Regions from separate parts of the Exiguobacterium sp. BRG2 genome, predicted to be linked through region 3. Evidence: riboswitches for the same ligand, from Rfam matches in the RefSeq annotation. Region 3 holds a riboswitch; each other region holds the start of a gene.
The links. Region 3 has a riboswitch for thiamine pyrophosphate ahead of thiD (bifunctional hydroxymethylpyrimidine kinase/phosphomethylpyrimidine kinase). Riboswitches for the same ligand answer to the same signal wherever they lie in the genome.

Region 1 (3,210 bases), on a different contig from region 3:
GTCGTCTTGACAGCACTATTATCCGTCGGGAACTCGGGATTGTATGCCGCGACCCGAATGTTATGGGCAATGGCACAAGAAGGGATGATTTCAAAGAAATTATCTTATGTTAATGCCCGTGGTGTGCCGATGCGCGCTTTACTCTTTACGATGATGTTTGCGATGTTATCTCTTCTGACAGCTTTTTTCGCAGAGGATACCGTCTTTATCTGGCTCTTGTCTTTAGCTGGACTCGGTGCTCAAGTCGGTTGGATTTCAATTTCCGCTTCGCAACTTGCGTTCCGCCGTCAGTTCATCCGAAACGGACATGATCTATCCGAACTAAAGTTCAAGACGCCATTCTATCCAGCATTACCGTTGATATCGTTGACACTTAATGTCGTTGTCCTTTTCAGTCTTGCGTTTCAAGCGGATCAACGAATTGCTTTATACATCGGTGTTCCATTTTTCCTCGTCATGTGGGGAAGCTATCATCTGTTCATTAAAGGAAAACACCTATCGGCTCAAAGTGACATTCGAGTCGCCCCTTCCCAACTCGAAGAATAATGCCATATGAAAAGAGGCCGCGGTATCATCCACGGCCTTTTTTCATATGCTTGTTCTATTCCTTAAGTGTTCGCATCATCAATAGTTCTCCTTGATGGAGCTCTACTGTCGCTTCTGACGTACTCCATTCATTACTGACGGTCAAGGAACCTCCGACCGGAACAGGATGCATATCAAGTGGATATTTGACTCCAGCTAAACTCAAGATTGACGGCACAAGTGGAATGAAAGAAAGATAATGATAGATTTCGGCTTCGACTGCATACGATCCTACTGCCAAATATCGCACCTCTTCCCGTTTCGTGACGAGTCGCGCTTCAGGGTATTGCTTCAATAAATACACATTTTGAACGGTCATGTCGAGTCGTCCACCTGTTGCTCCGACGATGATAGTATCATCAAACCGTTTCATCTCTGATACTGTACGAAGGGCGAGTTCGAGATCCGTCTCATCTTTCTCAGCCGGATGAACGATTGCTCCTTCAGGTACGTAACCAAGCGAATCAAAATCACCGATCGTCATGTCGCATGTCAGCCCAAACAATTCAATAGTCTGAACACCACCATCGACACCAATGATGAAATCACTAGACTGACAAAGCATCCGCAAATCAGGCACTTCTTCTTGAGGACCGGCGCACACGAGAATCGCCCGCATCTCAGACGCCTCGTGCTGAATAACGTAGTAAACGTGGCGCAGTTGTAAAGAGGAGACCCGCGACGACACCGCATAAAACATAAGATGGTACCATGTATGTCGCGTTATAAACTAATGAATATGGCACGACTGGACCTTCTGCATATTTCGCGAAGAACACGATTCCGCTGATGACATGACAGATATAACGGAGTCCTGCGCCTAATAGTGTTGCAAGGAGAACGAACGCCATCAAACGTTTCTTTTGTCCGTTACGTGCAGTTTGTCTAACCTGACGGGCGAACAGACCGCTCAGTCCGACGACACCGTATGCAATCGTGTAATCGAGTAATGGTTGGACGATCGTCAAGACTTGTGGGGCGAACATCAGTTGGATCGTACCAACAAGCGCTCCTGTGACGACACCTCCGATGACACCGTGGCGAAATGCCATGACAAAGATCGGTAACATCGCTAAGCTGATTGAACCGCCTTGTGGCATTTTAAATGGAATCAGTAAATCAAAGACGACCCCGAGACTTGCGAAGATGGCAATTTCCATCATCATTTGTAACCGTTTCATGCTATTTCCTCCTTCATTGTACGAGAGGACGCAAAAAGGCAATACGACGAACGCCGTACTGCCTGCGTGCGCCACATCCCTACGTCCGTTTGAACGGAACAGGTTCGAAGGGTTAAAGTCTAAAAGACTCCTCTCAGCCGCTTTTCAAGCGACACCCCTTGCGGTCATCATATTTCGTTTTCTCGTTCTTATTATACGGCAGCCCCTTGACGAATGCTAGTGATCGCTTCCGCATAATCTGGTGCATTGTAGATTGCTGATCCCGCGACAAGAACGTTCGCGCCGTTTTCGATGCAAAGTTTTGCTGTTTCCGGGTTGACGCCACCATCAATCTCGATTTCAAATGTCAGATCACGATCTGCTTTCATTTGTGCAAGTGATGCGAGTTTTGGCATGACATTCTCGATGAAGGCTTGTCCACCAAAGCCCGGATTGACCGTCATCAATAAGACCATATCGACATCCTCAAGGACGTGTTCAATCGTCGATAATGGCGTGTGAGGATTCAAGACGACCCCTGCTTTTGCACCGGATAGCTTGATTTGTTGTAAAACACGGTGGACGTGGTTCGTCGCTTCGACGTGGAACGTCACGATATCTGCCCCTGCCTTAACGAAATCTTCAACGAAACGTTCTGGCTGGTCAATCATTAAATGGACATCAAGGACCATATCCGTCTTTTGACGTAAACTGCTGAGCACAGGCAGTCCAAACGAGATATTCGGTACGAACTGACCATCCATGACATCGAAATGGATATAGTCCGCGCCTGCTGCCTCGACTGCTTTGACATCACGCTCAAGATTCGCAAAATCTGCTGATAAGATAGATGGTGCAATTTTAATCATCTTCAATACCTCCGGGCTCGATTCTTGATTTCGTCTATAAACATACCATAGTTCTCATAACGAGAGGACATGATTTCTTGTGCTTCGACGGCTTCCTTGACAGCACATCCGGGTTCATTCAAGTGCAAACATCCTCGATACTTACATTCGTCCTGTACAGCCACGAATTCAGGAAAACTCCACCGTACATCCTCGATTTCCATATCATACGGAAAATCAAGGTTCGAGAAACCTGGTGTATCAGCAATCAAGCCTTCGGCAAGTGGCATCAACGTGACGTGTCGTGTCGTATGCCGCCCACGTCCGAGTGATTTCGAAATCGCACTCGTCTCTAAGTCGAGTGTTGGTTCAAGTGCGTTCAAGAGCGAACTTTTCCCAACACCGGATTGTCCGGCAAGAACACTCGTTTTCCCGGCCAGTAACGGACGGACTTGCTCAACACCCGACAACGTCTCACTGGATGTCTCGATGACCGTATATCCAATCTTCCGGTAAGCGGCAATTGCCTCTCTAACTGCAGGACCTTTGACATCATCAAGCAAGTCCATCTTCGTTAACAGGATGACGGGTTGGATTTCCTTCGCTTCGATCAAGAC
Region 2 (3,210 bases), on a different contig from region 3:
ATAATTTAGCGAAGAATCCTTTTGTCTCCTCGGACGTTGCAAACGCATGGATGTCTTGACCAGCATTTTTTAGTCCACTCTCGATTTGCCCCCAGTTGATGTTCGCTTGCTCCATTTGATTGAATAGATTCGTCAACCGATCCATCTGTGCATCAGACAGTTGGATGTTGTTGTTTTGAATGACTTGGACGATCAGGTTTTCGATCTCGACTTTTGTTTCCGGTTTTTGATTGGCGATTTCGGCCTTGATCTCATTCATCAAATCAGCGACTTTATCTGTCCCGACTGTCTTCCCGACGTCTGAAGTGACCGATAATTCTTGCTGTGCTAAATCTTTCCGTTCGTCACTCAGCTTGATTCCGGTCTCAGCCGAAGTTTGATCATAGGCTTTCATGATTCCTGTCAGTGCCGATGTTCCAGTCACTTTATAAGGAGAAGTGATCGTGATGTCGGCATCTTTGACACCTGCCGTGACGAGAGCGTTCAAGTACATATCCTTCGTCACCCACGTAATGTTTTCCGTCGCAACGGAAAGTCCGTCACCTTTTTCCATCAATTCGATTTTAGCGGATGAATACATGTTGCCACCTTTTTGCGACTGGGGAATGTTTTTCCCGAGATATTTTTCTTCGTCAGCAGAAGTGGCGATGATCGGCGTGATGCCTTCCGGTGCATTGAGACGGGAAAGCACCCAAGCCTTATCCTTTGCGCCGAGCGACTCCCCGAGAGTGACGATTGTTTTATCAACGACTTGCTCAGCGGATGCGGCTGTCGGAAGTAATAAAGCAGAAGCGATAACGGCTGACGCCATGATTTTTGTTGGTGTATGCATAATGAATTCCTCCAATTGTAAGTAACAGAATGAACTATAGTATCAGGTACTAAAATTAGTGTACGAGAACGAAAGAAGTTCGGAATCGGTCTGTAGATGGAGACGGCATCCGTCTTCTGACACTCCATAGTATAGCGAAAAGAGGACAACTTGACTTCCATTTTCAGCATGCTATAGTGAATTTGAATCGAATAATGACCACTAGGGGAGTCGGTAGACCGACTGAGACGAACGAAGACGTTCGGACCCTTTGAACCTGATTAAGTTCGTACTTACGGAGGGAAGTGGCGTCAAGTCTTGTTCTTCTTGCGCCATGCCCGTGTGTTTCGGGGTGGTGTTTTTTCGTATCATACTAAACGAGGAGGATGAGATCATGACATTCACACAAGAAATCAAACAAGCGGCACAAGCGTATTGGGATAGTAGTTTTACCCACCCATTCGTACAAGGAATCGGCGAGGGAACGTTACCGCTCTCGAAATTTCGGCATTACGTCATGCAGGATGCCTATTATTTAAAACACTTTGCGAAGATTCAAGCGAAGGCAGCGTCAAAAGCAGACGACTTCGCGACGATCGCGACACTTGCCGAGCATGCTACTTCGACTTACGAGGCAGAGTTGAGCTTACATCAATCATTTTTTGAGCCGCTCGGTATTACGGAAGCAGATCTTGAAGCATTTGAACCGGCACCGACAGCATATGCTTACGTCTCCCACATGCATCATGCGAGTGAAGGGACGCTTGGTGAGACGATTGCTGCCATCTTGCCATGTTACTGGTTGTATTATGAAGTTGGACAACAATTATTGACGTGTACACCGGATGAAAAAATCTATCAGCAATGGATCGACACATATAGTTCGGAATGGTTCAAAAAGGTCGTCTTTGAACAGATTGCACGGCTTGATGCGTTGGCGGAACAAGCAAGCTCGGCTGAACGAGAGCGGATGAAACGGCATTTCGTGACGAGCTGTTATTATGAGTTGCTGTTTTGGCATATGGGATGGACGGAAGAAACGTTTACGTCGATTTACGAGACGATTCCAGCACGGACGGTATCTTCTTAAACGAATAGATGGTAGAATTAGGTATATATCATAGTGAGAGTAGGGATCAAAATGGAAATCTTTATCATTTTGCTGATCATTATCGTTGCCTACGTTGTACAACGTATGCTTGGAAAAGCGAACGTTAGATTTGCTGGATATATCATCCCCCTTTTAGTGACGATGTATGGCACATATGCTACCATCTGGAATTTGAAGGTGACGTTCAAGTTTGAATTTAGCGTCGGTAGCTTCATTTCGACTGTCATAATGATTGTCATTTATGGACTGCTGATCTACTCACTTTACCGCGTCTACCATCGTGCGAAAGAAGAAGCGGAATATCCGTATCAAGCATTAAAAGACCGAGGCATCCTTTAAAGGGGGCTCGGTCTTTTGTGTATCATGTTCTCATTTTTTCCAGTTTTTAAAGCCATCACCGAATTCGAGATGCAGTTGATCGGTAAAGACACCGTTCTGAAAGACCGGCACATCAACCGGTAAAGTGCCTTGCGGTTTGAACGTTCCGAAAATTGCTCGAATACCAGCAGGGAGGTTCGGTCCCGCTGATTTCAGATTGCCTGCTTCAGAGTCCGGTCCGTTCGGATCCCCTTTAAAACCATAGACGAGGACGTGTGCCGGTGCGTCCGGTTGAACGGCGACATCGTATGGATTACGGAGACTGAGCAAGGCGGATGGTGTATTTGTTTGTTTCGCATACCGGAAGATTGAAGCTGGAATCGCTTGCTCTGGTGCAGTAGGCAGTAGTTTGGCACTCGTATTGACGTTTGAACCAACGATGATGTAATCTGCTGCATCGAGTTGTGCCCGTAGTGTCGGGTTTTGGTCGAGCGGTAGCGTAGTAGCCGAGTAATTCGCTGTCGTTACGTGCCAGTTCCGGTTCTTAGGCAGGGAAGCAATCGTCTTTTTCATGCTGTCCGTTTGATCCGTCGCAGGGGCGATCACAAGAACGTTTGCATTCTTTTTCGGCTTGAAGGGTAACGTCCGCTGATCATTTTTCAGGAGTGTGACCGCGGCTTCCGTCATCGCGCGTTCTTTTGCTTTATGTTCGGGACTACCGACGATTTGGTTCGCTTGCGCGAGTTTATCAGCTAAGGATGTCGTATCCGTCGTGCCATTCCATATTCCGCGTTCTGCCTTCAGCGTCAGGATCCGCTCGACCGATTGATCAATCCGTTCCTCTGACAGACGTCCGTCTTTGACTGCCGCAATCACGTCCTTAAAAATCTGGTCGAGTTTTGTGACATCCTGCTCGGAACGAAGAATCGTCGGCATGAGCGCGATGTCGACACCGGCGTCAAATGTTTTC
Region 3 (3,210 bases):
AGACGTCGCGCTGCGGTTAGAGGAATATCTTCTTGTCCGATATGCAAACCAGCTCCGACAAGTAACGCAATATCAATTCGGTCATTGATAATCAAAGGAACATCATGACGATCCGTCAGTCTCTTTAACCGGACTGCCTGTTCGAAGAATTCCTTTCCCTGCGCTGTTTTTTCCCGTAATTGTATAATCGTTGCACCACCTAAAATCGCTTCTTCAACGACCGTTTCGATTGCAACTCCCGGATGATATCGACGATCTGTCACCGCATAAATGGAATAATCAATTGACATGTTCTACCACCTCCATCAAATCTTGCTCCGTCATCAGACTGATTGCATTGAACAACTCTCGTTTGAAATTACCTAGACCTTTTTCTGATGCTGCCTGTTCTCCTGCTTTTCCCATGATAAATGTTCCGTGGACTGCTGCCTCAAACGCAGAATATCCTGCACCAAGAAAACTCGCAATCAAAGAAGCTGTCATACACCCCGTACCTGTGACGTCTCCGAGACGCGGCGTACCTACTTGTAGTTCCACTTCGCGCATGCCATCCGTGATGTAGTCGATTGGACCTGTGACGACAATGACGGACTTTTGTTTACGAGCGAATGCACGAATGATTTCTCGATCCATGATCTCATCACTAGCAGCATCGACTCCTTTTGTTCGTCCATTCTCCCCAAGCAATGTCTTGATTTCTGAAGCATTTCCTTTAACGACCGTACATCCGAGTCTACTCAATTCTTTTGAAAAGGACGTACGCAATGATGTGGCTCCCGCTCCAACTGGATCAAGGATGATCGGAACGTTCAAGCGTCTCGCTTCGCTTGCGGCGAGTCGTTGAGCTGCTTGCATGTCTGCATCAATTGTTCCAATGTTCAAGACAAGAGCTTGCGCGAGTCGAACCATCTCTTCCACTTCGCGAATATCCTCCGCCATGACTGGAGATGCGCCAACGGCAAGTGTGACATTGGCGCAATCATTGATCGTGACTGTGTTCGTCAAATGATGAATGAGTGGTTTGTGTTTAAGAATGGTCGTAAACATGTGAATCCCTCCAAAGTGAATGAAAATGATGTGTCGGTCCAATCCCTTGTCCGAGAGCAAATCCATGACGAATCGCCTCTGTAACATACTTCTTGGCCTGACGTACACTGTCCGGTAAAGCTTCTCCAAGTGCCATCCGTGCCGCAATCGCTGCAGATAAGGTACAGCCTGTTCCGTGAGTATGTTGATTATCTAACCGATCTGATGTGAAACGGTATTCTTCTTGCCCGTCCCATAATAAATCCGTGGCAGCTCCCGGTAGATGTCCACCTTTTAGCAAGACAGCTCCAGTCTTCATAGCCAACTGATGCATCGCCAGTCGCATCTCCTCTAGATTAGTAACTGATTGCCCTGTTAAGCGCTCTGCTTCCGGTAAATTTGGTGTGACGAGTGTCGCAAGTGGCAGTAACTCCGCGATTAGTGCTTCCTCTGCCTCCGTCCGCAATAGGGCATGCCCGCCTTTTGCGACCATGACAGGGTCTAGTATGATTGGAACTGTCTGTTTGCGAAGATGTGTTGCAATGACGTGAATCGTTTGTGCATTCGAGACCATACCGATTTTGATAGCATCCACACGAATATCTGAAAAGATTGAAGCTAATTGGGCATCAACGATTTCCGATGATAACTCTTCTACTGCTTGAACGCCCAGTGTATTTTGAGCCGTTACCGCTGTCAAAACACTCATCCCATAAACGCCCAATGCTGAAAATGTCTTTAAATCTGCCTGAATTCCAGCTCCACCACCGGAGTCAGATCCCGCAATCGTCAATACATGTTTCATATTTTTCTCACCTTTCCATCGAGCAATGTAAGGGAGTTGTTACCGACAAAAAAAGCGTCGACCGCTGTAAAAAAGCAGTCGACGCTATACGAAATCGTTATCCAACCATTTCGGTATCCGTTCGGCTCAACTTTCCTACGCTGGTATTATCCAGTTCAGGTAATAGGGTCGAAAACAGATTGGTTTTCCTCTCAGCCGGATTCCTCCAGCTCCCCTAGTTGCTCAAGTATTCATTTCGCCTTAACTGTAGCATAGCGGCAAGAAAAAAACGAGCCGAAGCTCGTTTTGAATTATAGATATGCTAATGGATTAACTGCATTCAGAGGAGAAGAGGCACTGTACTGATAGCCTCCGACATGTAGTTCGAAATGCAAGTGTGGTCCTGTTGAATTCCCAGTACTACCAAGTGTTCCAACTTGCTGACCTTGAGAAACTGTTTGTCCTGCATGAACAGATAACGAACTCATATGAGCGTAGACTGTCGTATAGACTTTCCCGTCAAGGAAGTGAGAAATCATGACGTGATTTCCATAAGGCCCACCACCTGAAGCTGTAATGACCGTTCCAGCTGCTGCTGCGACGATTGGTGAGCCGACCGAACCACTGAAATCGACACCATTATGGAACGTATAGCCGTTCGCACCGCTTGCTGGTCCAAACCCTTGTGATACGCCACCAGAAGATGGACGAACGAATTTCCCACCGCTCGAAACAACGGGTGAAGCAACTGAAGTAGGTGATTCTGAACTCTTACCTGCTTGTTTTGCTGCTTGAGCATTCGCTTTAGCGGCTTTTTCAGCTGCTGCTTTCTCGGCTGCTGCTCTTTCAGCCGCCACTTTAGCTGCTGCCTTCGCTGCCGCAATCGCACGTTCTTGAGCTTCAAGTGTCGCTTGTAGTTCTTTCGCGTCTAGAAGTTCTGTCGTAAACTTCGTCTTACCTTTTCTTAATTTTTTAAGCGTAGCACTGCGTTCTTTCATTTGAACTTTCAACGCTTTTTTTTGTTCGATTAATGTTTTCTTCTCTTCAACCTGCTTCGTCTTTTTTTCAACGAGCGCTTGTTTTGCTTCCGCTAGCTTTTGTTGGGTTGCGATGTAATCCGAAATCATTTTATCATCTTGCTCCGCGATTTTTTTCCCTGCCATGACACGACTAAATAAATCACCTAAATCCTTCGATCCAAAAATGACTTCTTCCCATTTGATTGAGTTTCCATCGTTTTCTTGGAAGACACGTAGACGATCACCGAGTAGTTCTTCTTGTTTTTTCAACATCTCTTCGTAGCGAACGATGTCTGCTTTTAATTCATCGATTCGCAAATTCAATTTCTCGATTTGTTTATTTTTTTCGGAAATCTGAAAAATCTTTTCGTTGATCGCTGC
Region 4 (3,210 bases), on a different contig from region 3:
TCCCGGATCCATTTGCCCCGAGCAGCATCACCCATTCTCCTGTCTGCATGGAAAATGTCGCATCGGTCAACGGATATGGCGCTTTCGTCGATAATGCAGCGACGTGTAACAAAGAGCGCCCAGCTGTAGCGACAGCGGAAGGCACCTGAAGTCGCGCCGCTTGCGGTCCATCTATGGGTAACGTCTCTAAGGTATACGGATACAAAGAGGGAACGGAAATACCTTTCGTTTGAAGCTCTTTGTAATCCTGCGGGAACAGATCCCGTGGATCCGCCGTCGCAGTAATCGATCCGTCCTCAAGTAAGACGATTTGGTCGACGTACGGCAAACAGACATCAAGTTGGTGTTCAATCAAGACGATCGTTAAATCGTGTTCTTTTTGAATCCGAAAAATCAACGCCATCAGCTCATGTTGTCCGATTGGATCAATCTGAGCCGTTGGTTCATCGAGTAATAAGATCGTCGGCTCAAGTGCTAGGACCGCTGCGAGCGCGAGACGCTGTTTCATTCCTCCGGATAGACTCGCGATCGGTGTCGAGAAGGGGAGAGGGAGACCGACGAGTGCGAGTAAGCGTTCAATTCGTTCATCCATCTCCACGCGTGGAATCGAGCGATTTTCTAAACTAAAAGCGATTTCCCGTCCGATCGTCTCCATACAAAACTGTTCTTCTGGATTTTGGAACAGCACTCCGACCGAACCAGAGCGGGTAACAGTTCCAGTCTGTTCGACTTCAATCGTTTCCGGTGTCAGTCCGGCAAGGGCATGAAGTAATGTCGTCTTGCCACTCCCACTGCGACCAAGCAAAAGGGTCGTCCCGTGCTCGATCGTCAGCGATACATGATTGAGCACCGATTTCATCTGACCCGGATAGCGGATGCTAAGGTCGTCGACAGTAATCATGCGACGTCCCGTTTCGCTCGTCCTGCCGCAAACCCGTTCAAGACACCGGTCGCAACAAGGCGACGGACGAGAATTGCTGCAAGCAAGCCACCGAGTAATGCGCCGCTGATCAATTGTAAGCCAGTTGTCGCAAGCAACGTCGTCGTTGTGTAGTAACCGAATCCGTTCGCGATTAGACTATAAACGATGCTACCAATCGCGGCTCCGACACCCGATAACATCAAGGTCCATGTGTCATAACGACGGTAACGCGTCATCGCGAAGACGAGTTCCGCACCAAGTCCTTGGCAGACTCCGATCAGAAGAGCGGATAAACCAAAATGACTTCCCGTGAACAGTTCGACGGCTGCCGCGACGACTTCCGCAATTAAAGCGGCACCTGGCTTTTGAATGATTGCTGCGACGAGCGGACTCGCAATGATCCAGATACCAAACATCCAGTTGGCACCGACAGGTCCGAAGACCGCTGAGATCGGTAACCAGAGTGTTGACCAACCGAGATAGATGACGCCGCAAGCGACGGCGAGCATCATCATGACCATGATTTCTTTCATTTTCCAGTGTTGCATCAGATACGTCCTCCTTTGAATGGGGGAGACGCCAAAAAAGACCGCCCTCCGTAAAAAAGAGAGCGGTCCTCAGAAAAACTGCGCGCAGCAGGAGTCATTGGATGTGATCGCTCCACTTTCCTACGCTAGTATGAACTAGATCAGGTTCGAAGGGTCCGAAGTGAATCGTCTCAGCCAATTGGGCTCCCCTAGTGGATATGGTAATAGGTGATACGCTGTTCACTTTAGGCAATCCAGCGTCTGTTGTCAAGACATAAAAAAACGATACGCCGCAAAGGGCGTATCGTTAAACGACTTATTTGTTGTCTTCGTTCTCTTCCGCTGTTTCTTCTAAAGACGCTTCGTTGTCCTCGCCAGCTTCTGCTTGTCCCTCTGCTTCCTCGATTTCTTCAAGATCCTGCTCGAGTGTCGATTCGACGACAGCTGCGACTTGAATATCGCCTTCTGTAACGATGCGGAAATCTTTTTGCTCTGGAAGATCAGCTATAGAAATCGAATCGCCGATTTCGAGGTTCGTGACGTCGACTTCGACGTTCTCTGGTAATTTATCTGGTGTAGCGGCGACTGTTACTTTAAAGAGTGTTTGTGATAGGAAGCCGCCAACTTTTGCACCGGCTGCTTCACCAACGAGTACAACGTCTGCTTCGACTTCTGTTTCTTCATCCATTTTCACAGCGATGAATTCAACGTGATCGACGGTTGGTGTGAAGACATCCATATCACGGCGATTGATCAAGACGTTAATATTTTTACCGTCGAGTTTGAGTGAAATCAAGACGTTTTCACCGTTTTCTCGGACGATTTTAAGCAATTCTTTTTCTTCAAATGCGATTGGTGTACTTTCCACTTTGTAACCATACACGACGCCAAGAGCTTTTCCTTCATGACGCAATTGTTTACGGAGTGAGCGTGGACGTACCTCGCGTTTTTCGGCTGTTAAATTAACTGACATGTTCATTTCCCCCTTGAATTTGGTATAGCCCTCAAAAGGTAATGAATGTAGGAGCAGGACGAATCCTGAACAATATGAATCATGCTAAGACAATCGGTTTCAGACTCTAATGAATCTGACGCTTTCGTGACTTTGCATTTCTCTCCCAGGTCATTACGCTGATATTGAGAAACATGTGTGAGTAAGTCACCGGTTTGATGCGGTGCTAGTGATTTTATACCCCTATGTTTTAAATCCATAAACCTCTTTTTTTATCTTTTTGAAGTCGAAAGACCTCCAAACTGCTTGAAATCAGGGGTTGAGAGGTCTTTCATTTTTTTCATTCTTTATGGTGATTCGTTGATTTTCACGAACTAAAACATGAACGAGACGTTCAATTTGTCGCATCGTCGTCTGTCCCATCGTCGAAATTTGAAGCCACTGATTGTAAACGAGATAGTCGCTTTCGTACTGGACGTGATACCCCTGAATGCGCAGAGCGTCGCCTAAATCAGTTGCGGACGGATGAACGATCGTCAGTATTCCCGGCGCTTGTGCTTCTTGTTGTGCGAGGAGTTGGAATCCAGTTGCGCGGACGGCTTGTTCGAGATAGGTCATCTTGATTGCTGCTTGATTAAGATCGAGGGCATCAAGCGCTGCCTGACAGGCAAGCAACAGGTTCGACGAGCCGGAAAAGGCAACCCCTTCCGCGTAGAGCCCTAAATCCAGATAACGGGGAATACAGAGAGAAGGTAGGACGCGATCTGCGTGACCAATGAACGCAAGACCCGGTAAACCACCAATCGCTT

Region 1: linked by a shared signal. The riboswitch ahead of thiT (energy-coupled thiamine transporter ThiT) and the one ahead of thiD (bifunctional hydroxymethylpyrimidine kinase/phosphomethylpyrimidine kinase) in region 3 are both predicted to bind thiamine pyrophosphate.
Region 2: linked by a shared signal. The riboswitch ahead of tenA (thiaminase II) and the one ahead of thiD (bifunctional hydroxymethylpyrimidine kinase/phosphomethylpyrimidine kinase) in region 3 are both predicted to bind thiamine pyrophosphate.
Region 4: linked by a shared signal. The riboswitch ahead of Q9R23_RS08265 (ECF transporter S component) and the one ahead of thiD (bifunctional hydroxymethylpyrimidine kinase/phosphomethylpyrimidine kinase) in region 3 are both predicted to bind thiamine pyrophosphate.

Annotation. Positions count from the first base shown of each region.
Region 1 is NZ_JAUZUW010000002.1:106,127-109,336, reverse strand. It holds gene Q9R23_RS03245 (amino acid permease) at 1-546, shown strand, start outside; gene Q9R23_RS03240 (thiamine diphosphokinase) at 602-1,204, opposite strand; gene thiT (energy-coupled thiamine transporter ThiT) at 1,206-1,766, opposite strand; TPP riboswitch at 1,826-1,935, opposite strand; gene rpe (ribulose-phosphate 3-epimerase) at 1,958-2,614, opposite strand; gene rsgA (ribosome small subunit-dependent GTPase A) at 2,617-3,210, opposite strand, start outside.
Region 2 is NZ_JAUZUW010000001.1:281,848-285,057, forward strand. It holds gene Q9R23_RS01435 (DUF1002 domain-containing protein) at 1-832, opposite strand, end outside; TPP riboswitch at 1,026-1,132, shown strand; gene tenA (thiaminase II) at 1,206-1,901, shown strand; gene Q9R23_RS01445 (hypothetical protein) at 1,953-2,261, shown strand; gene Q9R23_RS01450 (glycoside hydrolase family 3 protein) at 2,292-3,210, opposite strand, start outside.
Region 3 is NZ_JAUZUW010000007.1:118,611-121,820, forward strand. It holds gene thiE (thiamine phosphate synthase) at 1-290, opposite strand, end outside; gene thiM (hydroxyethylthiazole kinase) at 280-1,047, opposite strand; gene thiD (bifunctional hydroxymethylpyrimidine kinase/phosphomethylpyrimidine kinase) at 1,028-1,831, opposite strand; TPP riboswitch at 1,947-2,057, opposite strand; gene Q9R23_RS10770 (murein hydrolase activator EnvC family protein) at 2,122-3,210, opposite strand, start outside.
Region 4 is NZ_JAUZUW010000005.1:35,933-39,142, forward strand. It holds gene Q9R23_RS08260 (ABC transporter ATP-binding protein) at 1-901, opposite strand, end outside; gene Q9R23_RS08265 (ECF transporter S component) at 898-1,470, opposite strand; TPP riboswitch at 1,571-1,670, opposite strand; gene Q9R23_RS08270 (50S ribosomal protein L25/general stress protein Ctc) at 1,766-2,422, opposite strand; gene Q9R23_RS08275 (GNAT family N-acetyltransferase) at 2,714-3,210, opposite strand, start outside.